4 regions of the Acetobacter tropicalis genome follow, and region 2 is predicted to be linked to each of the others. Evidence: predicted binding sites of a transcription regulator. Region 2 holds the regulator's gene; each other region holds the start of a gene.
What was found. The regulator LexA, encoded in region 2, represses DNA repair genes until DNA is damaged. The targets are predictions, from matches to a motif close to TGTTCTANNTANGTTC.
Positions count from the first base shown of each region.

Region 1 (7,248 bases), 1.5 Mb from region 2:
GGTTCCACCACCACATTGCGGATGGTGCCAACCGATGCCTGCGGCACCAGATGGAAGTGCGCATCCTTGGGCAGATGGTCAAACGGAGAGCCCATGAAATCAATGGCAAAGAAGCGGGCGTTCTTGTCATCGGTTACAGACCCAACCCGCGTTGCCCCAATCCGAGCCAGAGAGGTGGGGAAGGGGTTATCCCACCCCCAGTACATGCGATACGTGAAACTGTATTCCTTGCCCGCCGCCAACGGCACCTTGGGCCGCCAGAAGGAAACAATATTGTCATTCACTTCGTTGGGCGTCGGAATTTCCACCAGATCTACCCAGCCTTCTCCCCAATCTCCAATGGGTTCAATCCACAGAGACGGGCGTTTTTCGTAATTCAGAGCCAGATCTTCAAAATCATGGAAGTTCCGGCGCCGCTGCATCAGCCCAAAACCACGGGGCGAGACATCATTGAAAGCAGAGAACTGGAGGTCCAGCGGGTTGCGCAGGGGCCGGAAAAGCTGCTGGCCGCTGCCCGTCCACATTTGCAGGGCTTCACTGTCATGCGCAGCCGGCCGCCAGTCATCCACATGGTTGTGGTCATTGGCGTCAAAATAGAACATGCCGGTCAACGGCGCGATGCCGGACTGGCTGATCTTGGTGCGCGGGAACAGAGTGGACTGGACATCAAAAACCGTGGTGTCACCCGGCCGGATGGTAAAGCGGAATGCCCCTGCAACGGATGGACTATCCAACAACGCATGAATGACAATGGACTGAACATTGGGCTGCGGCTTTTCCAGCCAGAAGGCACGGAACAGCGCAAATTCCTCGCCTTTTGGGTCACCCGTGCCATCTGCAAAACCGCGGGCGGAAAGACCGTAATTCTGCCCCTTGCCGACAGCCCGAAAGTAGGATGCCCCCAGAAATACGCAGAATTCTTCCATCACGCCCGGCGTATTGATGGCCGTGCGCAGGCGCAGGCCAGCAAATCCCAGATCATCCGTGACCTCCAGCGAGGGATCTCCGTAGGAGAACAGGTCTGGTGTGTAGGGAACAGCGGCGGATTGGCCGTCTTTCACTTCGTAGATTTCAATGCGGGGCCGATAGAGAAAGCCGCGAGGGAAAAACTCGGCGTCAAAAGCAAGATTCTCGCCATGCCACAGTGCCTTTTCTTCCCGATAGGCAATGCTGCGGAACTGATCAAAGTTCAGATTATCAATGGCTTTGGGCAAAGACTGATCCGGAGCCTTGTAAGGTGCACTGGCAAGCTGCTTGGCAATCTGACGTACCGTGCCATCATCAAACGCGCCGATTGCGCCGTTCAGCCCTTCCGCTCTGGCCTTGCTCACCACACCACTGGCCAGAGAAGCAAGGGTGGCCCCGGCCCCAACCTTTATTAAGTCACGTCGCTGAATGGATGATGACACACCAATCTCCCGCATTCCGTTAATGGACGGCATAATCGTTTTACTTTTTTGACAGGTTTGTTGCTTCGTTACGGCTTTTTAAGGGCATTCCGCCCTCTCCGGCGCAAGAAGCTGCGCTAATCTGTCCAGATTCTGGGCTGAGGCCTGAGACGCCTCCTGCTCTATCGCCCGATAAAACCGGATAACGGCCTCACCCTCTTCTGTCAGAAAAGCACCGCCCCCGCCTCCGGGGCGCGTAGCGACAAGAGGCGCTTTGAACAACTGGTTGAGGCTATCCACCAGCAACCACGTCCGACGATAAGACATCCCCATGGCACGACCTGCCGCAGAAATGGACCCGGTTTCCGCCAGCATCTCAAGCAGGCGGATTTTACCGTGCCCCAAAGCAGCCTTGCCATCTGCATCCACACGCAGAGTTAGTCTTATCCGCTCTGGCATCAGGCTGCCTGCTTTGGCTGGAAGGCTTTTTGCATGATAATGTGAGGACTCATGTTCTCTCTTACTCAGGCCGGAGCTGTGGCAAACCTGTCATGACACTGTTTTCCGCAAATACCATCTGGTGCCCCATGATGCCAGCCGATCTTGCGGCTACAGTCGCCCTGGCGGCTACCGTGCATACGGATTACCCGGAAGATAACGAAATTTTCACAGAGCGACTGGCACTTGCACCCCAGGGATGTTGGGTGCTTTCCGGTTCTGAGGGAGTAATGGGCTATATGCTCAGCCATCCGTGGCGGGGCAGCATAAGCCCACCGCTCAACACGCTGCTGGGAAGCCTGCCTGTTCCGGCAGACCGCTGGTATATTCATGATCTGGTTCTGGCAGAACGCGCCAGAGGGCAGGGAGCCGCCCAAAAGGCCATTGCGCTGGCAGAAGACGCGGCCCGTAGGCTCGGTGTACCGCTGCTAAGCCTGACATCTACTCGGCATGCCCAGACATTCTGGCGCAAACAGGGTTTTGCGCCAGAAGCAATTTCAGAAGCAGAACGGGCAGTACTGGCCTCTTATGATGCAGAAGCCAGCCTTCTCAGCCGCCCGGTTTCCCCCTGAGAGGCTGGCTTACCAGCCTCCAAAAACCTCTCACACGTTTCGGGTTGAGGTTTCAGGCGGGTTTTACTCTTCTTCCTGTTCCGGCGCGGTCATCATGGCTTCTGCCACAACGCCAGCGTGCTCACGCACCTTGCGTTCAATATCCGCCGCCATTTCAGGGTGATCACGCAGGAACTGCTTGGAGTTCTCACGCCCCTGCCCAATGCGCTGGCTGTCATAAGAGAACCATGCGCCGGATTTTTCCACCACACCGGCCTTGACCCCAAGATCGATCAGTTCCCCGACCTTGCTGATGCCTTCACCGTACATGATGTCAAATTCCACCTGCCGGAACGGCGGAGCCATCTTGTTCTTGACCACTTTCACACGCGTCTGATTACCCACAACCTCGTCCTTGTCCTTGATGGACCCGACCCGGCGGATATCAAGGCGCACAGAAGCGTAGAATTTCAGCGCGTTACCGCCCGTTGTGGTTTCCGGATTACCAAACATGACCCCGATTTTCAGACGGATCTGATTGAGGAAGATCATCATGGTGTTGGAGCGGGCAACCGAGCCTGTCAGCTTGCGCAGCGCCTGGCTCATCAGGCGGGCATGCAGGCCCACGTGGCTGTCGCCCATATCGCCTTCAAGTTCCGCACGCGGGACCAGAGCCGCCACACTGTCCACGACCAGAACATCAATGGCACCGGAGCGTACCAGCGTATCGGCAATTTCCAGCGCCTGTTCACCAGCATCTGGCTGGCTGATCAGCAGGTTATCAACATCCACACCCAGCTTTTTTGCGTAACCGGGGTCCAGCGCGTGTTCGGCGTCAATAAAGGCGCAGGTGCCGCCGCGCTTCTGCGCTTCTGCAATGGCATGCAGCGCCAGCGTGGTTTTACCGGAACTTTCCGGCCCATAGATTTCAATCACGCGGCCACGCGGCAGGCCACCAATACCCAGAGCAATATCCAGCCCCAGAGAACCGGTAGGAATTACATCCGCCTGTTCACGCGGGCGCTGGCCCAAACGCATAACGGAGCCTTTGCCAAAAGCGCGTTCAATCTGCCCCAGTGCACCTTCAAGGGCTTTTGCCTTATCCATGCTTCACCTTTTCCCTGTTGCCTCCGGCTCCGGCCAAAGGCGCATCTCACGCTGGGGACAAGAAGCCTCAGACTGAAGCTTTTATTCCAACGCGCTTTTCTCAAGACCTGCCATAAAAACGCCGCCCCCCGCAATGACGAGCATCACGCGAGAAAGACTCCACAGTGTCAGACCTCTGGTTCTGTTCCATTTTATTTAGAACAAAATAAGAACAATTCAAGCCAAAAACAGGCGGCCGAAGCCGCCTGTTTCGCCATAACCAGAAAATATTATTTCTGCCGGTCAGACGATATGGCCAGACCAGAACCGCGCGGGTCTGTCCAGCCAAAGCATTTGCCGGAATCCCCCGGCAAACCAGCAGGGCAAGATACAAAATTGGCCCGCCCAGGCCCTGATGTCACTTCCGGCCGCCCTCCGGCCAATGCGGCTTGCAAGGCAACCGCAGCGGTATCAGCGGCCACATTCTGCCCAGATGCCGTTGCAGCAGCGCGGAATTGCACCGATCCACGATGAGCAATAGCAGCCGTCAACAAAGGTTGCGGCCGCCGCTGCGGCGAGGCCCCCAGCACAATACCCGTGGAGCCTGCCACACGTCCGGTACCGAACAGGTTATTCATGCTCAGAGCACAGCTTACCGTTTCTCCCTGTCGGTCCGTCACCACAAAGGAGGTTGAGGCAGGCAGAGGAGGCAGAGCGGACCCACTGGGCAAGCTGCCGGAAGTAAGCAGAGCCTGCGCATCCGCAACACTCGCGCTGCCGCCCTTACCGGCCTGCCGTGCACGCCAGCCGGATACAACAGTTTCGCCCCGTACCGTGGCATGACCCTGACCACCGGCAAAGGCTGCGGCTGTTCCTAACCCACCATCTGCCGGCGGCGGCAGGAAGCTGATCTGAACGCCATCGGCGCTCAGCATGAGCGGCTGTTCAGCCGTTGCCAGACTGTCGCGCAGATCAGACGAGGTCAAACCGCCACCCGCAGCCTGTGCGGCCTGCACAAATGTCTGTCCCAGTGAGCCTCCATACAGATCGCCCACACCCGCAATCCGCATCCGCTCAAGCGCCCCGGCAAGGCGCGGCTGCACCATCAGGTCACTCACCTTCAGCACACTGCCGTTGCCATTACTGAAAATGGCGCGGGCCTTTTCATCCGCCAGCAAGGGAGACTGCACAGCCGCAAGATCAGACGCCAGAAGCCCACTGACAGGCACACCATCCGTGGCCAGATTGCGCGCCGGCACCAGAATATCGGCAAAATCCGCACTGCCGTACCGCAGTTGCATCAGATACAGGCCACGCGCCAGCATGGGCACTGCGGCCGGGCGATCAGCCTTGGCATCAGCCTGTCCGGCTTTTGGCAGAAATACAAAAGCCTGCCCCTGTTCCTGCCCCGGCTTCCAGGCCAGACATGCCCCGCCAGCACCCAGAGACGCACGGGAGGGCAGGGTGACAGACAACGCCATGCCAAGGGCGGCCGCAGCATCTGCCGCCTTGCCCCCTTTGGCTAACACATCACGGGCAACAAGGGCGGCCTGGGGTTCATCCGCCGCCACTTCTCCCACAAAGCCTGTGACCACAGGGGCGCCTGGATCCTTGTGCCCCCCAATAAGGCCACAAGCCGATAGGGAACAGGTCATCATAAGCGCCGCCATGCGGGCCTGACCTGAAAATAACGGCGCAAGCCGGGCTGAACGGGTCTTTCTGAAACGCTCGGGCACGCCTTGATGTCTCCACTTCATCTGGTCTGCCCGCAAAGGGGCGCACGGTTCTCTTCCGATAACCCTGTTCCGCACAGGCAGCAACACGTCCGTGTCATTTCCTGCCTTCTGTTAGCATGCCCACACTGCATTCCCATCCCACCAGTTCTGCTTTACAGGTGAAAAACCATGAAAAAGCTGATCTCCTCCTCTTTCAGGCCACTCGCCCTTGCCGGGGCCGCCTGTTTTCTTCTGCTTGGCAGCACCGCAGCCCCAGCGCGCGCGGCTGACAGTGGCTTCACTCCCACGCAACGCGCTGAAATTGTTGAGATCATGCGCAATGCGTTGAAGACGGACCCTTCTATCCTGTCAGATGCTATCACGGCATTACAGGCCAAAGCTTCTGCGCAGAAAGCTACGTCAGCCCTTGAAGCCGTGCACAAGAATCCTGCCCAGTTTGGAGACAGCACGACGGACGTTGTGCTGGGCAACCCACACGGCAAACTGAAGGTGGTGGAATTTTATGACCCCCGCTGCCCTTACTGCCGCAAGGTTCTGGCCGATCTGGACAAGCTGGTGGCCGCCGAGCCTGACCTGAAGCTGGTTGAAAAGGTCATCCCTGTGCTGGGCCCCAACAGCGTGATGGATACGCAGGCCATTCTGGCTGCCGGATTACAGAACGCCTATGTGCCGTTCCAGAAAGCTCTGATGGCAGACCCCGCCAGCGCCTCCACAGACCGGATTCGCCGCATTGCGCTCCATGTCGGGCTAGACCCGGATCGCCTGCTTTCTGACATGAAAAACCCCAAGGTCATTGCCGCAGCCAGCCATAATCTGGAACTCGCCCGCTCCATAGATCTTGAAGGCACCCCCACCTTCATTATCGGAGACAAGGAAATCATTCCCGGCGCTGTCTCCTATGATGAACTGAGAGCAGCTCTTGGACGCCTGCGTAAAGCTGGCTGATAGCAAAAAAGGCCTCGTCCCGTGTGGGATGAGGCCTTTTTTATGAGCTGATTGAAAAGTCCGCTTCAGCGGAGCCGGGGGTGTTTCCTCCACCCGGCTTTTGCCACCAACTTTCCGGCTTTTTCTTACGTAAAACTCAGGCTGCTTTTTCTGTCTGACGTTCCGCTGCTGAACGGCCGGGAATAACCCCTTCTTCCCGCAGCAGGACAGAAAGCGCCCGCACCATCTCGTCCATCATCTCATCAGTGTGGAATGGCCCCGGCGTAAGCCGCAGACGTTCCGTGCCTTTGGCAACCGTGGGATAATTGATGGGGGTGGCATACTGACCATATTCCGTCAGCAAGCGGCGGCTGATGCGCTTGCAGGTTTCTGCATCCCCGATCGGCACCGGCACAATGTGGCTGGGCGTCATGGTGAAGGGAATACCCGCCGCACGCAGACGCTGGCGGAAGGTATTCACCCGCTCAAACATCTTCTCACGCCGCCAGCCTTCAGCACGGACCTTGCGCACGCTGGTCAGTGCAGCACCCACAACAGCCGGAGGGAGTGCTGTTGTGAAAATGAAGCCAGATGCCGTGGAGCGCAGGAAATCGACAATCTCGGCTGAAGCCGTGATGTACCCGCCATGCACGCCAAATCCCTTGGCCAGCGTGCCTTCAATAATATCAACCTGATCCGCCACGCCATCACGCTGGGAAACACCACCGCCTTCTTCGCCATACAGGCCGACGGCGTGTACTTCATCCAGATAGGTGATGGCATTGTATTTGCGCGCCAGCGCACAGATACCGGCAATATCCGCCATATCCCCATCCATTGAATACACGCTTTCAAACGCGATCAACTTGGGGGCTTCCGCTGGGGCTTCCGCCAGCTTGGCTTCCAGATCAGCCAGATCATTATGTTCAAAAATAACGGTCTGAGAACCGCGGGCCCCTTTGATACCGGCGATCATGGACGCATGGTTCATGCGGTCTGAAAAGCAGATCCAGCCCGGCATGGAGGTCAGGATGGTTTGCAGGCTGGCCTGGTTGGACACATAAC
Region 1 is NZ_JAUYUW010000001.1:1,632,117-1,639,364, forward strand. Features, by position in the region: gene QWU00_RS07235 (glucan biosynthesis protein) at 1-1,409, opposite strand, end outside; gene QWU00_RS07240 (winged helix-turn-helix domain-containing protein) at 1,488-1,847, opposite strand; gene QWU00_RS07245 (GNAT family N-acetyltransferase) at 1,940-2,458, shown strand; gene recA (recombinase RecA) at 2,522-3,544, opposite strand; gene QWU00_RS07255 (gamma-glutamyltransferase family protein) at 3,814-5,193, opposite strand; gene QWU00_RS07260 (DsbA family protein) at 5,428-6,204, shown strand; gene hemA (5-aminolevulinate synthase) at 6,341-7,248, opposite strand, start outside.
Region 1: the regulator LexA is predicted to act here: its motif matches at 3,743-3,758, upstream of recA (recombinase RecA).

Region 2 (7,248 bases):
CCGTGCGGCTCTTTTTTTTACATTATCAGGCCGCCTTTTGCTTTTCTGTCTGGGTGTTCATGGTTTAGACATACTGTTCTGGGAAAATTCATTTCCTGATGGCAAAAAGGACAAGAACAACGTGCAGATAGGCCGCATGATCAGACGCGCAGTACGAGCCGTTGTTCCCCCCATGATTTTTCTTGGTATCGCAGGTTATTTTGGCTGGAACGCGACCCAGGGCGATCATGGCATGAAAGCCTATCAGCAACAGCTTCTTCTGCTTGATCAGGCCAAACAGTCCCAGCAGGACGCCATTGCCGAGCAGGCAGCATGGCGTCGCCGCGTTAATGGCCTGCGTGAACAGTCTCTGGATACAGATACGCTGGATGAACGGGCGCGTGCCATGCTCAATCTGGCCGACAAAAACGATATCGTCGTCCCCTATGATCGGCGTGATCCGCTATATTGAAACGCAGACACACTTAACCCCATTCGAACGGCACACTGCGATAAAGGGTTTAACAGTCCTGACTTAATGGCCCTGTTTAAGAGGATAACGCCTGCCACCACATAGGGAAGTGGTAGCCTCCAACGCAAGCAATGTCCCTTCCCCTAAAAATAGCACACTTGAGCAGCAGCTTGCACCCAGCAACCGCCGTTGCTCATCACGAAAGAAAAGAGTGATTTGTGATTGCTCCATGCTCTGACACACCCAGAGACCCAGTGTGCATAGAGAAATTCCTCTGCAGGACGGAAAAAACCACTTTCGCCAACAATACGAAGTATCCGCCAACGCCACACTTGAAGCCGCCCGGCCTCCGTTCCTAGATCCGCAGACGTTATCTTCCGAGTAATCGTGGTAGCCAGACCAATTCAATGGTCCGGCAGAAGCACAGTCTCAAGGACTGTAGAAAAAATACGAACGTCGCGTGGGTTAGCGCCCGTACACCATTTTCCTTCCCTCACGCGATAAAGCGGCCGATTGTTTCACCTTTCCTGTAGACGCACCGCAATGCGTCAGGGCAACAGATAAAGCTGTTTCCTCGCCTATCATCACCTCACCCGTTCTGCCTCTTCTCTCAAAGAGAATGGAGCCGGTTGCTTAAGGAGTGCTTCCCTTAAACTCAATCACCGACCACACGAGAGCAACGTTGCATGCTTCAAGAACAAAGAATCTGGTCTGCACGTGCTTTTAAGTTCACTTCATCCTTACGCACTACAAACAAAAAACGGCGCCCTGAGGCGCCGCATTTGCATCATCCACGCAGGGCGGATGATTATTTGATCTTTGCTTCGCGGAACACAACGTGCTTGCGGGCAACGGGATCATACTTTTTCAGTTCCATTTTACCGGTATGCGCACGAGCGTTCTTCTTCGTGACGTAGAAATAACCAGTGTCCGCCGTGGAAACGAGACGGATCTTGATAACATTGGTCTTGGCCATGGCTTCCTCAGCAGAGCATCATGAGTCCGGACAGAAGGCCCGGGTGGTGTTCAAGTGGGCGCAAAATGCGCATACAAGAGCCAAAGGTCAAGTATTCTTCCATCAATCAGGCGTGGTAAAAGCCAAAAGGAGTAAAAAAACATGCTGGATGTGGCTGTTGCGCGCGCCCGAATCCTGGAAAAACTCTCTCCGTGCGGTCTGGAAACAGTTTCCGTGGCACACGCCTGTGGCCGCGTGCTCGCCGCTCCCGTGGTCGCCCGTCTCTCAAATCCGCCCGTTTCCGTGTCATCAATGGATGGATACGCCGTCAGGATAGACGATGTGCAGGAAGGAGCCACGCTCGATATTATCGGCGAAGCACCCGCAGGCCACCCATCCAGCCTGACGGTAAAGAAAGGCCAGTGCATGCGTCTGTTTACCGGCAGCCAGATTCCGGCAGGTGCGGATACGGTGCTTATTCAGGAAAACATGCGGCGAGACGGGAACGCCGTAACGCTGCTTTCCGGCGGCAAGGCAGGACAGTTCATCCGCAAACAGGGTCAGGACTTCCAAAAAGGGGAAACGCTTCTTTCGGCAGGAAAGGTTCTGACAGCGCGGGATATTGGGCTGGCCGCCGCCGCAGGGCATGTCTGGCTGACAGTCAGCCGTCGTCCCCGCGTGGGCATTCTCGCAACGGGGGATGAGATCGTGCTGCCGGGGGACCCGGCCCAACCTGATTCCATTGTGAATTCCGGCGCATTCATGGTGACGGCGTTCCTGCGCTCCATAGGCGCCGAAGCTGTTTTACTGCCGGTAGCCCGCGATAATGTGGAGTCTCTTTCCACCGCCATCGCGCAAGCCGATCATCTTGATCTTCTGGTTACGATCGGTGGAGCCAGTGTAGGCACGTATGATCTGGTGCGCGAAGCCTTCAAGCCCCATGGCCTCAATCTGGATTTCTGGAAAATTGCCATGCGGCCCGGTCGCCCCCTGATGTCTGGTCAGCTTGGCAAAACCCCCATGATCGGCCTGCCAGGCAACCCCGTTGCCGCCATGGTGTGCTCCGTGGTGTTTGTTGCAGCCGCGGTGCGCACACTCATGGGTCTTCCCCAAGGCGCTGAACTTGAAACAGAAACAGCCATTCTCGGCGCTGACCTGAAGGAGAATGACCAACGGCAGGATTTCCTGCGCAGCACCCTGCGTTCTCAGCCCGATGGGCAGCCACCCATCGCCACGCCCTTCGCCTCGCAGGATTCTGCTCAGATGAACATTCTGGCGCAAAGTGACGCTCTGATTATCCGCGCGCCCCATGCCCCTCCCCAGAAGGCGGGTACACTTTGCCGCATTCTGCGCCTTCCATGAAAATACTTTAAAATCAGAGACTAAAAGTCCACGCTTGAATGAAGACCAAAGATCGCTTCATCCTTCACGCGGCGGCCATTATCCCCCACCACGCCGCCGCTGGGGGAGAGGATGCCCTGAATATCGGGCTGAACCAGCAACCAAGGACATGCCTGCCATTGATATGTCAGTTCCAGATGATATTCGTTCCCCTGTGCGATTTCATGAGACCGCCGTTCTGAGCGCGCCAGAATTTTACTGGGGGCACCCACACCAAAACCTAGACCGAGAGAATCATCGGCGCGCTGAAAAGGGGCGTTAAGAACAAGCCCTGCATCTACGGAATACGCAATCTGGTTGCGATCAGCCTCCGCCGTGCCGGTGCCTCGCGCAAAGGCGGAGAGAGTTTCACGCCCCGGCAGTTTTGCTATCACCTGATCCGCCACGGCATAGAGGGCCCAGTTCCCCTTGTGCCGCATTTCAAGAGTCGCCTGATCCGGAAAACGGCCGGTATCGCCATATCCCCCCAGCTTGAAAGTGCCCGCATAAACCGGAGCCTGCGTGCGGTACTGGGCCTCCAGAAACATCAGCGCCCCCGTCCCGAAATGAAAGCGTGTGCCCCCCGGGTCCTGATTCTGGTTCCATGGATCATTTTCGTTAATGAACCCAGCGCCAATAGGGTTGTCATCCCCTACGGACGCCAACACCGTCCAATGATCATCCGGATGGTATTTCACCCTTACAGCGGGCGTGGCCAAAGGGGATGAAGGCCCTTGATCATAAAGGTTATTATCAGGCAGCATCGGCCAGGAAAAAGACGCGTTCAGGAACGTCTGGGCCGTATCGCTCCCCATAAAATCCCGGCTTAAATCCAGCTTGCCAATCCGCACGTCCCCCCGATCATGATCGAACGTCTGATCATAGGCGAGTTCATACAGGCGCAGGTTATCGTCCGCCTCAATGCCGGAAACCTGATTGAACACGTAAAGCGGCTGGTTGCTGAACGGTCTGCCACGAATATCAACGCCGCTGATATTGAATGTACCCAACTTCAGCCCAGTCATACGGCGCAGATCAAGCAACAGCGTTGCCGTAGTCATGCCAATGTAATTATTGGACGGCTGGCTGCCACCAACGGGCACGCCCCAAAATTCGTTCTGGTCATTTACTTGAAAATCAATGCCATAGGATTGCACAGTTTCCCGCAATCCGCCCCACTGGCCTGTCAGCTTGTCCGCAAAAGCATTCCCCTCAGCGCGTACGGGCTCAGCTAGATATCCCTTTGCAACAGCAAGGGCCGCAACCCCCAGAAAGCAGAGCCGCCGAAAAAGGATGCGGTCACAGGAAATGAAGTTTCTCCATCAAATATCCATCAGAGCACACAGGAAGCTAAAACGTCCCTCAGCAGCGGCTCAGAACGTCACACCACCCCCATATGCTCTGCGCACCTATCCCGAAACAGACCGGATGAAAACTGACGGAACCCGGACCCAGCCCCTCAGACCATAGGGACGCAGCCAGCCCCTACCCCAGACCGCCGGCGTTTTTCAGAATATGGAGGAGGTGAAACAAAGGGGAATAACACCTTGACCAGAAAAGAGAACTTATATAGAACAAATCCTTTAAGTAAGGCCGTTTGATTCTGTTTTGAGGTGACCCAAGATGCTGACACGTAAACAGCACAAGCTTCTGCTTTTTATTGATGCACACCTCAAGCAGACCGGCTTTTCTCCTTCCTTTGATGAAATGAAGGAAGCCATGGGCCTCCGGTCCAAATCAGGCATTCACCGGCTTATTTCTGGGTTGGAAGAACGCGGCTTTCTCCGCCGCCATCATCATCGCGCACGGGCTTTGGAAGTCATTCAGCTTCCTGAAATGGCACCTGCGCCTGCGGCCACCCCTACCCCCACAAATGTGGTCCATGCCGATTTCTCACGCCCGGTAGCACAAACCCTCAAGGTCCCCCTTTACGGACGCATTGCTGCTGGCCTGCCAATTGAAGCTATGGCGGAAACAGACTCTTTTCTCGATGTACCACTCACTCTGGTAGGCACCGGGGAATATTATGCGCTGGAAGTAACGGGGGATTCCATGATTGACGCAGGAATCATGGATGGGGACTTCGTTATCATTCGTCGTACAGAGAGTGTCGAAAACGGCCAGATTGTCGTGGCGCTCATTGATGATAATGACGTCACACTCAAACGCCTGCGCCGCAAAGGCAATGCCATTGCTTTGGAGCCTGCCAACCCGAATTATGAAACGCGCATTGTCCCTGCAGAACGCCTGAAAATTCAGGGCAAACTGGCTGGCTTGATCCGCCGATACCACTAATGCCTTGAAGCGACACCCCTCAAATATAAAAGAAGGCCTCTTCTTCTAAAGAGAAGAACCATCAGATCGGAGAGGCTTTTAAGCTCAGCCTGCCCGCCCAATCTCGCAGTGTTAGATTTTTAAGTTGGTTTAAACTTTCATAATCATAAGATTATACGATCTTTTTAAGAATTTGTCTGATCTCTGATATTTTCATTTTAGCCGGACTTATTTTATCAGGCTCCGCCTCTCACATCCGCCCACGATGGTAACGTCTGGGCTATGCCCTCCACACTTTGCGCCGACACGTCTGCTTGAAACGGAATTTCCGCCAGAATACGAACCTTCCCCTTTTCGGTTATGGTCTCCCGGTTCGCCGGATTAAGGGGGCCGTTCAGCACCACGCCCGCCATGGCAATCCCCCGCTGACGGAGCGCTTCAAGACTCAAAAGGGTATGGTTCAGTGTGCCCAGCCCACTCCGTGCCACCAGCACAACAGGCAACCCCCATTGGGCGGCGAGATCACACATCATCAGTGTTTCCGTTGCAGGAACCATCAGGCCGCCCGCCCCTTCAACCACCATTGGCCGTTCAGGCTCCTGCATGCGGAGCGCCAGACTGGCAGGATCAATGGTCACACCCTCTGCTCGCGCCGCCGCTTCAGGCGATAAGGGGGCCTGAAAAGCTCCAGCAGGCGGCAGGCAGTCCTCAGGGGCACAATGCGTCAAAGACAGAATGGTTGGCGTATCACCAGCCTCTTCCGCCAATCCGCTCTGTAGCGGTTTCCAGTAGAGAGCCTCCCATGCCTTGACCAGACAGGCGGAAACAAAGGTTTTACCCACGCCGGTATCCGTGCCGGTGATAAACACACCCGCCCGCGGGGGCTTTTGAAAACACCCATAAGCCAGACGCCATGTCACCACACTCCCCTGCGCATCAAAACGCGCCAGACTGCGCCGTAAAGCCGACAGTTGCATGGGACGGTACCCCGCACGAGGGACGGACGCCCCGGTCTCTTTCAAATGGCGCAGAAAAGCCCGTCCATTACTGAAAGTCTGCACACAGGCTTCAGTCTCCCATCCACCATTGAACAAGGAGGGATACCATTCCCCTATGCTCGCGGCTGAAGGGTAATCAGGCGTACCACTTTCCTCATGTTCCACAGCGCAGGCCGTGCGCCACTCCTGAAAAGTACCATCCATCAAAGTGGAGAGAGCAAGAATTCCGCCCGGAGACAGCAAGCGCCCCAGCCTAGCAATGGCCTGCTGCGGGTGCTCCAGCCACTGAAACACCAGATTGCCGCAAACAATATCAAACGGCCCGCTTACGTCAGGCTCTCCGGCATCCATGATACGGTAACAAAGCCCTTCACCTACCCGCTGCTGCGCGCGTTCCAGCATGTGAGGCGCAATATCCGTGGCAACAATGTCCGCCTGAGGCCATGCATTGCGCAACTTTTCGGTCAGAAATCCGGTGCCACATCCTAATTCAAGAATACGCAGGGGCACTCTCCCCTCCATCCGCTCCTGAAGTTTTTCAAACAGGCGCTGGGCCGCCACCCGTTGCATGGTGGCCGCTCCCTCATATCCCACGGCCCTGTCAAAACGATCCCGAACCAAAGCACGCCGATCTGTATTCTGCCCCATTCTAACCAGCGTCCTTCATAAGCTTCTGGATGTGTGCTGCACAAAATTCAGGATGGGTCAGCGGTAGCATATGCACCCCCTTCTCCTGCCATTCGATTTTTATATCCTGAGGAAAAGCGGCCTTCGTCATACTTGCGGATACAATAGGATCTTCTCCGCCCGCCAAGGCCACCATGCAGGAGGCGTCATGCGCGACAACACGCTCGATCTGCGCACGGACATCCCCCTTCGCCAGCAAGGATAATCCAGCCTGCAACGCTGAAACATGACATGTGGAAGACTCTACAGCCGCCATCCCGCAACGGGCCCGAAAGCTGTTCACAACAGTCCCTGCGTCCCGCGCCAGACCTGCCTGCATACGGGCGAGCACACGTGGCCCTACACCTTGAGGAAAATCCGCACCAGAGGCAAACCGGCCAAATGCATTGATCCCCACAAAGCGACTTCCTGGCGGCCAGTCCCGTTGAGAGAGCAGCCACATCAACCCCATTGAATGCCCCACGCCCAGAATAGGCCTGTCCGCTTCCAGCGCAGTCAGAATC
Region 2 is NZ_JAUYUW010000001.1:138,176-145,423, forward strand. Features, by position in the region: gene QWU00_RS00700 (FtsB family cell division protein) at 122-451, shown strand; gene rpmG (50S ribosomal protein L33) at 1,260-1,427, opposite strand; gene QWU00_RS00710 (molybdopterin molybdotransferase MoeA) at 1,569-2,768, shown strand; gene QWU00_RS00715 (carbohydrate porin) at 2,789-3,943, opposite strand; gene lexA (transcriptional repressor LexA) at 4,410-5,081, shown strand; gene bioD (dethiobiotin synthase) at 5,297-6,706, opposite strand; gene QWU00_RS00730 (alpha/beta fold hydrolase) at 6,708-7,248, opposite strand, start outside.

Region 3 (7,248 bases), 2.1 Mb from region 2:
ACAGGCTGTGATTTCCCATCAGGCAAACGCTCGGGTTCCGAGAACGCTGTCAGCGGAACCAAACAGCGGTGCTCCACCCCTTCCCAGCGCTTCCACCATGCAGATCCCGGATTGCGGATATTGGTCACACCGCGATCCACCTTATGGCCTTTCAGGTAACCGGGGGGAGTCGGCATACCCCAGCGGGCCATGAGCAGTTCACGACCGCCTTCCCCGTTCCTCACAATCGGCGCCATCGTATTCGGGTAGATCTCCGGCAGCGGCTGGAGATTGCCCGTGCGATCCTCAAGAACTTTCGCGATCTCGCGGATCGCCTGCGGGTTGGAAGTCATGGAATAGAGATTGCACATCCGCCTGCTCCCTTACGACCACATGCCGCGTAATCTGGCTGCCATATCGATCCGCACCGACTTCACCGCCTCCTGCCTTGCCTGCTCTTCCGGTTTCACGACAGGCCATGACACGGCTTCGAACAATGGCAGCATGTCCCGGTCGATGAAGCGTGTACGTGAAGCATAGACATGTCGGTCGCCCCGGCTGTGCTGGCCATGCACATAGAAACGCTGCGGCACCATGATATCGAGACTGTCTTTCGCCCTCGTCATGGCCACATAGAGCAGGCGGCGTTCCTCCTCGATATCGTCCTGCTCGCCCGTCGCCAGATCAGACGGAATGCAGCCATCGACTACGTTCATGAGGAACACATTCTTCCACTCCTGCCCCTTGGCGGAATGAATGGTCGAGAGGATCAGATAGTCTTCATCCAGCAACGGCACGCCAGCCTGATCGGACGTGGCATCCGGCGGGTCCAGCGTCAGTTCGGTCAGGAATTTCTCGCGTGACGGGTACCCTCCGGCAATCTGCTCAAGCTGCACCAGATCGGCCAGACGGGTGGAGGCGTCCTCGTGCAGCCGCTCCAGATGTGGCTCATACCAGTACCGCGCGGCTGCAATCTCGCCCGGCCAGCCGACCTGATGGCTGCCGAGAGCGGTCAGCATATTCACGAAACCCGCCCAGACCTCACCACTCCGCTGTGGCGCTTTGACATCCTTCAACGCCTCGAAGGGATGGGCATTCTCGCCCATCGTATCCAGCACGCGCCGGGCTGAACCCGGCCCCACGCCCGGCAGAAGCTGCAATACCCGAAAGCCCGCGATGCGGTCGCGTGGGTTCTGGGCAAAACGCAATAGCGCCAGCATATCTTTCACATGCGCACTGTCGAGAAACTTCAGGCCACCGAATTTCACGAACGGAATATTGCGCCGGGTCAGTTCCACCTCCAGCGTGCCGCTATGGTGCGAAGCCCGGAACAGCACAGCCTGCTGCTTCATTGGTGTTCCGGCCTCACGCTCTTCCAGCACTCGATCGGCAATGTAGTTGGCCTGCGCCGTGTCATCCCAGATAGTGACCAGTCGTGGCTTTTCCTCCGAAGCCCGCTCGGTCCACAGATCCTTGGTGAACCGCTCCGTCGCCTCGCCGATCACCGCATTGGCGGCATCCAGAATGGGTTTCGTGGAACGATAGTTCCTATCCAACGTCACGATGCGCGCCGGGGAATCGAAAGACACTGGAAAATCCAGAATGTTGCGCACGGTCGCCGCCCGGAAGGCATAGATGCTCTGCGCGTCATCACCCACCACCGTCAGGCCTCGGCCATCGGGCTTCATGCCCAGCAGCATCTCCGCCTGCAGCCGGTTGGTGTCCTGATACTCATCGACCAGCACATGATCCCATTTGCCGCCGATATCTGCGGCCAGAACCGGGTTGCTGACCATTTGCGCCCAGCACAGCAGCAGATCGTCATAATCCAGCACGCTCTGCTCCTGTTTCGCCGTGACATAACCGGCGAAAAGCTGTTTCAACTGGGCTTCCCAGCCCGCGCACCACGGATAGTGCTTCAGCAATACATCGGCGAGCGGCGCGCCTGAATTCACCACACGGGAATAGATGGCAAGGCACGTGCCCTTGCCGGGGAACCGCTTCTCGGTTTTGGAAAATTCCAGATCATGGCGGATCAGATTCATCAGGTCAGCGGAATCTTCGCGGTCATGGATCGAAAACGCCGGATCCATGCCGATCTGCTGGGCATACTCCCGCAGCAGCCGCGCACCGATGGAGTGGAACGTCCCAGACCAGGCCAGCGCGTCAGCGAGAGGTCCGGCCTTGTCGCCCAGCACGGTTTTGCAGATGCGTTCTACCCGCCGCGTCATCTCCACACTGGCGCGGCGCGAGAAGGTCAGCAACAGGATGCGGCGCGGATCAGCCCCTGAGGCGATCAGATGCGCGACCCGATGGGCCAGTGTGTTGGTCTTGCCCGAACCAGCCCCGGCGATGACCAGCAGCGGGGATGAATCCGCCCCGCCTGTCGAGACTCCGGTCCCGTGCGTGACAGCCTGTCGCTGGGCCTCATTCAGACGGGACAGATAATCATCGCTGCCCGAAGCAGGAGAAGGTTCTGGATTCAATTCCTTAGCGCACTTTCATCAACGATACTGATCGAACATCGCTAACCAGCATGCCGGATACAGAGCGAATTTGCATTGACTTGCGTAGCATGATTGGAACAAATCAGGAACATATAATCAGGAAATTTGCCTGCATAAGGGACGCCGAGCCGTGACATGACTGCTGAAACCCATAAAAAACCCGGTCTGGAGACGCTGCGGGCCGCGATCAGTCGTCTCGAAGGACAGACCAGTCGCAAGCGTGCCACACTGCCCTTTGGGTTAGCGGAGATCGACCGGAGACTTCCCGGTGGAGGGCTGACTCTCGGAGCCCTGCATGAGATCGCTGGAGGCGGCAACGACGCCCTCAACGCCGCTGCCGCCGCCCGTTTTGCTGCCGGTATCGCCGCACGTACACAAGGTCAGGTGTTATGGATTGTGACAGTTGCCGATCTGTTTACTCCCGCACTTCAGCAGGTTGGCCTTCCACCCTCGCGGGTGCTTTTTGTCGAGAGTGGCACCGATCGTGACGTGCTGGCCTGTTTCGAGGAAGGACTGCGTCATCCGGGCCTGGGCGCGGTGGTCGCCGAAGTCGGTCGCCTGACCATGACGGCTTCGCGCCGGTTGCAACTCGCGGCTGAAAGCGGTGGCGGCATCGGTCTCGCCCTCCGACGGTGGAGACGACAGAGGGATGCCGCTGATTTCGGGCAGCCGACGGCGAGCACCACACGCTGGCGGGTCTCGCTTCTGCCATCGGCGCCGCTGCCGGTTCAGGGGGTAGGGGAGAGCCGCTGGTTGCTGGAACTGATCCGGACACGATCCGGCGAAAGCGCCGACTTCGAGGTGGAGGTACGAAATGGACAGGCAGGATTGCGGATTGCCGGAAGTCCGGACAAAACAGCAGGAGCCGAGGCGAACCACGGTGATCTGGCTTCCGTTCTGGGCCACCGACCGGCTCCGCCGCGAACGGGGCGACGGCGCGCCTCCGCCTGAACAGCCACTGGTCCTCGCGGGGCGCGAGGGCAGTCGTCGCGTCGTGCTGGCCGCCGACCGCGCTGCCCGTAAAAGCGGGGTGGTGATCGGAATGCCAGTTGCCAAAGCGCAGGCGCTGATTCCGGGCCTGGCGGTTCAGGACGGTCAGCCCGAAGCGGACCGTGCGGCGCTGGAACGGCTGGCGCTGTGGCTGCAGCAGCGGGTCAGTCCCATCGTGGCGGTCGATGCGTCCGGCAAGTCGGCGGACGGGCTGGTTCTCGACACCACCGGAGCCGATCATCTCCTGGGCGGTGAGGCCACAATGTTACGTGACATTGTTCGTCGCCTGAACGGATCCGGTATCACGGCGAGAGCCGCCGTCGCTGATACGCTCGGAGCAGCCTATGCTGTCACGCGCACCACGCCGGGCACGGCGATTGTCGTTCCACCCGGAGAGCACGTCGCTACTCTGGCGGATATGCCGATCGCTGCTCTCCGCCTCCCGACCAACGTCGTTGCCGGAATGGCCGACCTCGGCCTGACTCGGGTCCGCGATCTCGAGAACGCGCCTCGCGCCCCGCTGGTGCTGCGCTTCGGTCCGGAAATCACACGAAGGCTGGATCAGGCCTATGGCAGGGTGGAGGAACCCATCCTGCCGATCCGTCCGGTCGATCCCGTCGCGGTGTCGCGCAACTTCGCCGAGCCAATTGCCGCCGCCGAAACCATCGCGCGCTATATAGGCAAACTGGTGCCGCCGCTCTGCATCGGCCTCGAAGAACGCGGCCTCGGTGCACGGCGACTGGATCTCCTGCTGCATCGTGTCGACAACGCCGTGCAGGCGGTGCGTCTCGCGCTGGCTCGGCCCGTCCGCGATCCGAAGCATCTGCTGCGTCTTCTGTCTGACCAGATTGAGACCATCGAACCCGGGTTTGGCATCGAGCGTATGGAACTGATTGCCATGCTGGCCGAACCAGTGGAGCGGCGCCAGCAGGTCTCATCCCTGATTGAAGAACCGGAGGCCGATCTGTCCGGACTGGTCGATACACTGGCCAACCGGCTGGGCAGCGGGGCGCTTTACCGCGTTGTGCCAGTGGAAAGCGATGTTCCCGAGCGTTCAGTTCAGCGAGTACCGCCGCTTGCGCCAATTCAGGATACGACCTGGCCCGAAGGCTGGCCGCGACCGACCCGTCTGTTGCCGCGACCCGAGCCGATCGAGACCATGGCCATGCTACCCGACCATCCTCCGGTATTTTTCGTCTGGCGAGGCCTGCGCCACAAGGTGAAATGCGCAGACGGGCCGGAGAGAATATTCGGAGAATGGTGGAAAGGTGATGCGGAGCTGACCACGGCGCGGGATTATTTCCGCGTCGAGGATACGTCTGGCGAGCGATTCTGGCTGTTCCGCGCCGGTGACGGCGAACACGGCGAGACCGGATCGCAACGTTGGTTCCTGCATGGGCTCTTCGCATGAGCGCTTCGGCACCGCGCTACGCCGAACTTCAGGTCACGAGCTATTTCTCCTTTCTGCGCGGCGCGTCGTCGCCCGGTGAACTGTTCGGGCAGGCGAAGGCGCTCGGGATCACGGCCCTCGGTGTTACCGACAGGAACACGCTTGCCGGCATCGTTCAGGCGCATCTTGCCGCAAAGGAATTCGGGGTGCGCCTGGTTGTCGGCTGTCGCCTCGATTTGGAGGACGCGCCGCCCGTGCTGGTCTATCCGACCGACCGGGTCGCGTATGGCAAGCTGTGCCGCCTGCTGACGCTCGGCAAGGCCCGGGCGGGGAAGGGGAAGTGCCGCCTGCTCTGGCGTGATCTGGTGGAATGGGGCGAAGGACTGCTCGCCGTGCTGGTGCCGGATGTCGCCGACGAGGAGTGTGCGGCGCATCTGCGGCGGTTGCGGGAGGCGTTCGGTGACCGCGCCTATATGGCGCTCACCCTGCGCCGCCGCCCCAACGACCAGATGCGGCTTTACGACCTGGCCAATCTCGCCCACGCCCAGCGCGTGAAGACTGTCGTCACCAACGACGTGCTGTTCCATACCCATGATCGCCGCATCCTGCAGGACGTCGTCACCTGCATCAGGCACAACACCACCATCGAGCACGCAGGCTTTGCCCGGGAGCGTCACGCCGACCGCTACCTGAAACCACCGCCGGAGATGGCGCGGCTGTTTGCGCGGTATCCTGAGGCGATCGACCGCACGATGGAGATCGTCGAACGTTGCCGGTTCTCTCTGGACGATCTGGCCTATCAGTATCCCGACGAGATCGAGATTCCGGGCCAGACCCCGCAACAGGCGCTGGAGGACCTGACATGGCAGGGGGCGCGGGAGACCTATGGCGGCATAATCCCGCCGGACGTCGAGACGATTTTGCGCCATGAACTCACGCTCATCGGGCGCATGCAATACGCGCCGTATTTCCTGACGGTGCATTCCATCGTTCGTGAAGCGCGGCGACGGGACATTCTCTGCCAGGGACGGGGCTCGGCGGCCAATTCCGCCGTGTGCTTCGTGCTCGGCATCACCGCCATCGACCCATCGCGCACCACGCTCCTGTTCGAGCGGTTCATTTCCGAGGAACGGGGCGAACCACCGGATATCGACGTGGATTTCGAGCATGCTCGACGCGAGGAGATCATCCAGTGGGTCTACGATCATTACGGTCGCGACCGCGCGGCGCTGACCGCCGTGGTGATCCGCTACCGCGCCAAGGGCGCGTTGCGCGACGTCGGCAAGGTGATGGGGCTACCGGAGGACGTGATTGCTCTGTTGAGCAAACAGATCTGGGGCTGGTCGCGGCATGTCGAAGCAGAGAAATTTGCCGAGACCGGGATCGATCTGACCGACCGGTGCATCCGCCTGACGCTGGACCTCGCGCGCTGTCTGATCGGTGTACCGCGCCATCTCTCGCAGCATCCCGGCGGGTTCGTGCTGACCCGCGACCGGCTGGACGAGCTGGTGCCCATCGAGCCGGCGGCGATGGATCAGCGCCAGATCATTGAATGGGACAAGGATGATATCGACGCCCTGAAATTCATGAAGGTCGATATCCTGGCGCTCGGCATGCTGACCTGCATGAAAAAAGGGCTGGACCTGCTCGCTGCGCACAAGGGCCAGCATTTCACGCTTCAGACCATCCCGGCCGAAGACCCCCGGACCTACGCCATGATCCGCAAGGCGGACACCATCGGCGTGTTCCAGATCGAATCCCGCGCGCAGATGTCGATGCTGCCGCGCCTCAAGCCGCGTACCTATTATGATCTGGTGATCGAGGTCGCAATCGTGAGACCCGGCCCGATACAAGGAGATATGGTCCATCCGTATCTACGGCGCAGGGAGGGGCTGGAAGAGCCGGATTATCCGACACCGGAACTGGAGGAGGTGCTCAAGCGCACACTCGGCGTACCGCTGTTTCAGGAGCAGGTGATGCAGGTCGCCATGGTCTGCGCGGACTTCACCGCCGCCGAGGCGGACGGGCTGCGTCGGGCAATGGCGACGTTCAAGAACACCGGCACCGTGTCCCATTTCCAGACCCGTCTGCTCGAAGGCATGACGCGCAAGGGCTATCCGGAAGAGTTCGCGCAGCGCATTTACCAGCAGCTCGAAGGTTTCGGCTCCTACGGTTTTCCGGAAAGCCATGCGGCCAGTTTCGCCATTCTCGCCTATTCGTCGTCCTGGATGAAATGCACCCATCCGGACGTGTTTCTGGCCTCGCTTCTGAATTCCCAGCCGATGGGTTTCTACGCGCCCGCGCAACTGGTGCGCGATGCCCGGGACCACGGCATTGAGGTCAGACCGGTCTGTATAAATTCTTCCCGCTGGGACAGCACTC
Region 3 is NZ_JAUYUW010000001.1:2,189,755-2,197,002, forward strand. Features, by position in the region: gene QWU00_RS09890 (SOS response-associated peptidase) at 1-350, opposite strand, end outside; gene QWU00_RS09895 (ATP-dependent helicase) at 363-2,465, opposite strand; gene QWU00_RS09900 (ImuA family protein) at 2,622-3,437, shown strand; gene QWU00_RS09905 (DNA polymerase Y family protein) at 3,445-4,887, shown strand; gene QWU00_RS09910 (error-prone DNA polymerase) at 4,884-7,248, shown strand, end outside.
Region 3: the regulator LexA is predicted to act here: its motif matches at 2,562-2,577, upstream of QWU00_RS09900 (ImuA family protein).

Region 4 (7,248 bases), 3.3 Mb from region 2:
CTGTGCCGGCTGTGCCGGCTACTGCAACATGATAGCGCTTGCCGTGAGCTTCAATTTGGACAGCCTGCCGTGCAATGCCTGCGGCAAGATTACGGGTGATTGTCGCAATGCTGGCGCGTTCTATAAAAACGGTATCTCCTTGGGCTTGCATGGACTCAAGCCCGAAACTGGGTTTGAAAATACCCGCCGTAAAGACAAAATGCTTCAGGCCCAGATAGCTGAGTTGTCCTTCAAACAGGCGCATCGGACCATGAGGAACGGGGCCGAAATCCCATATCGCCCCAATTTCAAACTGTTTGTGAATGGTTATACGCGCGCCGTTTCTCAGCCTGCCAGCGCGAACGCCCACGCCGGATGCAGGGACGCTTGTTTGCGGGAGGCCGCCAATATCAAGCTGGTCCGTGGCATAGGGTTTGATGACAACATCCCCCAAGGTGATGGACGGCACGGTACCTGCATGGGCAATGGTCACGAAAGCCGGTGAACTGATGCTGAGAACCAGGCAAACAGGCAGCAGGGAAAATGGCGTGCTGGCGTTCCTGAGCATTTTAAAGCTGTGATCCTTCCCATTCTGCTTGCTGCGCAATCTTGACGCGCACCGTCACGATGGGAAGGTGTAAGGAGAAGTGCTGGAGATGAAAAGCCTAAGCTGAAGGATTTCAGTCAGGCCCGCATGGGGCCGGTTTCTTCTTCCCCCGTCTGAACAGCGGATGGATGTGAACTGGGGGAGGGGCTGCGGAGCATATGCAAACGGGGACAGTGTCCGAGGTCAAATAAATGACATCAGACGGATGGTGGCGTGTTTTGCAGAAAGTGACGACGCATAGGGCGCAGCACAGCAAGAGCCAGAAACGCAGTGAGAATATCTCCCCCGATGGCACAGGCAAAAACAGGATACCAGCTAGTGCTGGCCTGGTGCAGCCACGCTGCCAGTGGGCCACCAAAAATGGCTCCTACACCTTGGGCCATATAGAGCATGCCATAATTACGGGATGCATCGCGCACACCAAAAGTATCGGTTAATGTGGCGGGAAAGAGAGAGAAAATTTCTCCCCATCCGAGAAACACAAGGCCAGAAAGCAGGACAAAGGCGACAGGATGATGAGCCATCCCCAGCCAGCATAGAAGGGCGATCGCTTCCAGCGCGAAGGCGAACGCCATGGTCTGCTCGCGTCCATATCTGTCAGAAATCCAGCCGAAGAGCGGACGGGTTAGGCCATTGGCGATACGATCAAGTGTCATGGCCAGAGGGAGGGCGCTCAGACCCAGTATGGTTAGGTGTGAGACGCCAAAATCATGGGCAATCTGAGCGAGTTGGGATGTAACCATCAGCCCCGACGTGGCCATTGTGGCCATCATGAAGAACATCAACCAGAACAGGGGTGCTCTGAGCACGAAAGGGGTTAGATAACCTGGTTGATTACAGTTTGTTTGTTCTTGATGGCGGGCAGGCGTTTTTAAAAAGTACGCTGCGCCAAGCCCCACTGCGGCCATAAGAATACCAAACATGGACAGGGTTGGACGCCATCCCCACAGAGCCAGAAAGTGGGAGATTGGGAAGGTGGTCACCATGGCTCCCATGCCATAGCCTGCGGCAGCCGCTCCTGCTGCCATCCCCCTGTTTTGAGGGAACCACTGCATCAATAAGGCGACAACCCCAACATACACAATGCCGGTGCCAATGCCCCCAAGGCCACCATAAAACAGATAGAGTTGCGTGAGAGAAGAAGCTGATGCCGCACTCACCCAACTCAGCCCCGTCAAGCCAATTCCGATCATGATGAGAGTGCGCGGATGAATATGGTGCGCAATCCATCCCTGAATAGGGGAAAAGACCGTTTGCAGGACAATCAGAAGAGAAAACGTGACCTGTAAGGCGGCTGCGCTGACACCGAATTCGCCCTTCAAGGTGGGCGTGAACAGGGTCCAGACATATTGGGGGGAAGAAATGGCAGCCATACAGATCAGGCCCGCCACAAGCTGCCGCCATTTTGCGTCCTGCATCAGACCCTGTCTCCCATATCTCTAACGCTATAGGGCACAATTTTTTGTTGCGCTTTCTGAAGAGGGGCAATGAGGAAGAAAAAAGTGCGTGAAGATCTGATTTTGAGAAGCATGATGTCAGTCTGGCAGGTGTGATGGGCCGAGAAATTCAGAACCGACAGACTTTCAGCTTTATTCAAAACAGGGAAGTAATATTCCACATGAGATATGATATTTTAAAGGTCAGGGTCAGGGTTTTTCTGCCCGTCTTTTCTGTAGGCGTTTATGGAATTGAGGTGCTTCTTGTGGCTGCTGGGTGGCCATGGCTGTTACTCTGGCCCCTGCTTGCGCAAGCATTTGCGGGATAAGGCGGGTTTCAGGCAGGTTTTTCCAGTATTTGCGGGGCATTTCCGACCGCATAGCTTTGGTTTTGATTCGCGCCGGATTGAAAATGGAGGCATAATAGGTCTGCCACAATTGCTCCAATGTGTCTGAAAGATCCGGTTTAGGGCAGGGGGCGCGGGTGATGAGACACTCTGTTCCATTCCAGGTGATGGAGCCTTTTGGAGTCAGAATTGCCCAGTCCATATCTGTAAAACGGCGGGTAAAAAACGGCGCAACAGTGGGCAGAATGTAATGGTCTGGCTCAAACCACGAGAGAAACAGCCGTCGCCCGTTTTCGCTCTCCCCTATTTCTCGAAAGCGGAGAAAAGCTTCCATCTTGTGGGCGTCCCGCCGGATCTGGTGAGACATACGGAGGGCGCGGGCAATATCCGGATCAAGTGGAATGGCCGCAAGGGACGGTTCAGTCTGTGCCCGCCACAAAATACGGTAAGCCAGATCAAAGCGTGTTTGATCGGCATGGCGCAGAATGGATTTGAGCAATGCAAGGCAATTGCTGCGTAATATCGGATTTTGGGCGTCTGGCCGGGGTGTTGGGAGAGACAGAGGCGTATCAAACAGGGAAGCCTCTGCTGTAGAGCATCGCCATTCCATAGCCTCGGGCGGCACTCCGGCTAGAAAGCAACGCCGCGCCAAAGGCCGCCATTCTGAAAAAGACGTATCTCTTTCAAGGGTAACTCCGTAGGTCATGGCTCAGAACAGGGTCAGTTGTTGAGGGCGGGGCAGGAAAGCCTGCCTGAGATTAGCTTGATCAACCAAGCGGGCAGGAGACCAGCCGGTGGTATGCACAAACGGTTTGACCTTGCGAAGCGATACATTGAGACGGGCAAGGTCTTCCAGCCGCAGATGTTTGTGCCGTCTGGTGGCGATAAGAGCGTTGACGGAACGCACACCCAGCCCAGGCACCCGGAGGAGCATTTCCCGGCTGGCTCGATTAAGATCGACCGGAAAAAGTGCCCGGTTTGCGAGAGCCCATGCCAGTTTGGGATCAAGTGTCAGATCCAGCATGCCATCCGGGCGGCCTGCTGTAATCTCGGAAAACTGGAACCCGTAGAAACGATACAGCCAGTCTGCCTGATAAAGACGATGTTCACGTAGCAACGGTGGTGGCCGGACAGGCAGAATGGCCGAGGCATCGGGAATGGGACTAAAAGCGGAATAATAGACCCGCCGCAGCCTGTAGCCGGAATAAAGAGAAGAACTGCTGGCAAGGATATCATGATCAGTGGCGGTGTCGGCCCCGATAATCATTTGCGTGCTTTGGCCACCGGGCGCAAAGCGTGGCGGCCGACGACCAGACAGAGTTCGTTCCTTTCCGGCCTCAATCCGCGTTTGCATTTCTTCCATGGAGTGACGGATGATCCCGGCTTTTTTTTCGGGCGCGTAGGCGGCCAATCCCTGCTCTGTGGGCATTTCCACGTTAATTGAGAGGCGATCGGCATAGAGGCCAGCCTCAGCAAGCTGCTCGGCGGACGCATTGGGGATGGTTTTCAGGTGGATGTATCCCCGAAAGTTATGGGTCTGGCGGAGTTCACGCGCCACATGCACCATCTGAGCCATGGTATCTTCAGGGGAGCGGATAATGCCAGAAGACAGGAATAATCCTTCAATATAATTGCGGCGATAGAATTCCATGGTCAGCCAGACCACCTCATCCGGGGTAAAACGGGTGCGCTGAACGTTTGAGGAGGAACGGTTGATGCAATAGGCGCAATCATAGATGCAGAAATTGGTCAGTAGAATTTTGAGCAGGGAAATGCACCGCCCGTCTGGCGTGTAGGCATGGCAGATGCCGTTGCCGGTGGAACCCAGCCCTTTGGTGCCAGCAGAATCACGTTTGCCAGCCCCGCTGGAGGAACAGGACGCATCATACTTGGCCGCATCGGAAAGGATGGCCAAACGTTCGGAGAGGCTCTGCTTCATAATTTGTTCATGTTATGTTCTTATTTTGGAGAGGGCAAGCCTCAAATCATAGGTTGCCCACTTACGTCTTGGCGCGTGTATCAGGAGTGGGCGATGGGGCCTTTTCCTGATCGACAAGGAGGACTGTTTTTTTGGGGGGTAAAGCGCGCAAACGGCTGTATAAAGCCCCTCCCCAATTCAGGGGAGGGGAGGAACGGTCAGCCCTTGAACACCGGGCCGATAGGAAGAAGTTTACCGGGGTTGAGGATATTGCGCGGATCAAGCGTGGCTTTCAGCGCCCGCATGACACTGAGGGCGCCTTCTCCGTGCTCGGCGGCCAGGAATTCCAATTTGCCGAGGCCCACGCCGTGCTCTCCGCTGCTGGAGCCTCCCAGGGAAAGGGCACGGGCAACAATTTTACGGTCAAGCGCCAAGGCCTGCTGGCGTCCGGCTTCTGTCTCTTCCGTGACAATAAGAGTGTGAAAGTTGCCGTCTCCCACATGCCCGAGAATGGCGGCATATAGACCAGAGGCCAGAATATCCTCCTTCACTCCTGAAATCAGGGTCGTCAGTTGCGAAATAGGCACAATACAGTCCGTGCTGATCAAGCGTTGGCCGGGGTGCTGCGCTTTTACGGCCCAGTATGCGTTGTGCCTTGCTTTCCATAATCTGGCCCGTTCATCTGCCGTATCCGCCCATGTAAAGGCAAGCCCGTTATTGTCACGTGCCAGGCTTTCCGTGACACTGATCTGTTCTTTGACGGCTTCAGGAGAGCCCGCAAATTCAAAGAAGAGAGTGGTGAGCGGACGATACTCTTCCAAGCTAGAGTAACGGATGCAGGCCTGCATCTGCACATCATCCAGCAGTTCAACGCGGGCGATGGGAATACCCATCTGAATGATTTCCACCGCTGTATTCACGGCATCGTCCAGAGTTTCAAACTGGCAAACTGCAGCGGAAAGCTGTTCGGGCTGGCCATGCAGCCGAAGCTGTATTTCCGTAATGATACCCAACGTGCCCTCGGACCCGATAAACAGAGCGGTGAGATCATACCCCGTGGAGGACTTCCTTACTCGACCGCCTGTCTGGATGATTTCACCATTTGCCATGACGACTGTCAGCCCGAGCACATTCTCCTTGATGGTGCCGTATCGCACCGCCGCCGTGCCGGAAGCGCGTGTGGCGCACATGCCGCCAAGCGTTGCCTCGCCACCCGGATCAACAGGGAAAAACAGGCCGGTATCGCGCAGAAATGCATTGAGCGCCTGACGTGTGACCCCGGCCTGAACGCGGCAGTCAAGATCAGACGCGTTAACTTCCAGAACCTCCGTCATGCGGGAAAGATCAAGACTGATTGCACCATCAGGTGGGGTGACATGCCCTTCAACAGAGGTACCCGCTCCAAATGCCACTACTGGCACCCGGTGAGAATGACACAGAGTCAGCGTGGTAGAGACATCCTGCGTGCTTTCCGCAAAAACAACCCCTACAGGCATATTGGCAATTTCCAGAGCCTCTCCATGGCTGTGGGCTTCACAGACGGAGGGATTGGTAGAAATCTTGTTTCCAATTTCCGCAGCCAGCAGGGACAACACATGCTGGGCGCGTGCTGCGGGATGAAGCGGGAGAGAGGCTTGGTCCGTCATGAATGCTTTCAAGTCCTGTGAGCCAATTAAGGCGTACAGCATAGTGCCCGGATCTATTAACCGTCGAGAGGAACAGGAGGATTAACCAAATAGAGGGATTTAGGAAAAAATGGCCTTATTTTTTCTCTGGGTGGCGGCACGGATTGACCAAGTGCTGCTGCTTGAGAAAAAGCGTGCAAGGCTGCATTGCGTACAGCATGATTAAAGCGACGCAAGGATAAAGGTGATTCCAGACTTTAAAAATCTGGAACTCTGAGAGATAGTACAAGCCTACGTAAGTGGATGGTAAAGCCTATCGCTCTGTTTTTTGAAGCCTTCTGACGAAGTTTTGACAAAAAATGGCGGCAATAAGCGCGTGACAAAAATAAGGAAGATAAAAATCATGCAAGACCGCTGTGACGCAAAGGTTTTCGGGGGCGTTAAGAGCCAGAACCCGTGCAAGGCGCTGGAGAAAACCGGGGTGCTGTCTTTTCATGCCGTTTATGCCAATCTTTCGGCCTCTGAACTGGTAGCGGCAGCGCTGGAAAGACTGGAAGGCGTTCTATCTGAAGATGGCGCGCTGGCTGTTGACACCGGAGAGCACACAGGACGGTCTGCCAAAGACAAATTCATTGTCGATGAACCTGCTATCCGGGCGGATGTATGGTGGAACGCCACCAACCAGAAAATGAGCCCCGAACATTTTACGCGTTTGACAGATACAGTGCGCGGGTATCTGGCGGGGCAGGAGCTTTTCATTCAGGATCTCTACGCAGGGGCTGATCCTGAGCACCGAATTCGGGTGCGCGTAGTCACGACCAATGCGTGGCATGCCCAGTTTGCGCGCAACATGTTTATTCGTCCTCCTGTTGAGGACCTTGGGAACTTTACTCCGGATTACGTTATTCTACACGCGCCGGATCTGGCGCTGGATGCGGAAACCTATGCGCTCCGGTCCTCAACCGCTGTGGCTCTTTCCTTTGAGCAGAAACTGATTGTTATTGCGGGTACGCAGTATGCGGGTGAGATCAAGAAATCCATTTTCACCGTCATGAACTGGTTGCTGCCGCCCAAAGGCGTTCTGCCCATGCATTGTTCAGCCAATATTGATAGCACCGGCGATAGCGCACTGTTCTTTGGGCTTTCTGGAACCGGTAAGACCACACTGTCTTCTGACCGCAATCGTCCGCTTATTGGTGATGATGAGCACGGTTGGTCTGATGAGGGTGTGTTCAATTTTGAAGGTGGTTGCTACGCCAAGGTCATTCGGCTGAGCAAGGACGCTGAGCCCGATATCTGGAACGCGTCTCACCGGTTTGGTGTGGTGCTGGAAAAT
Region 4 is NZ_JAUYUW010000001.1:3,392,936-3,400,183, forward strand. Features, by position in the region: gene QWU00_RS15300 (OprO/OprP family phosphate-selective porin) at 1-547, opposite strand, end outside; gene oxlT (oxalate/formate MFS antiporter) at 784-2,004, opposite strand; gene QWU00_RS15310 (TIGR03915 family putative DNA repair protein) at 2,233-3,075, opposite strand; gene QWU00_RS15315 (putative DNA modification/repair radical SAM protein) at 3,079-4,308, opposite strand; gene QWU00_RS15320 (FAD-binding oxidoreductase) at 4,506-5,933, opposite strand; gene pckA (phosphoenolpyruvate carboxykinase (ATP)) at 6,316-7,248, shown strand, end outside.
Region 4: the regulator LexA is predicted to act here: its motif matches at 4,313-4,328, upstream of QWU00_RS15315 (putative DNA modification/repair radical SAM protein).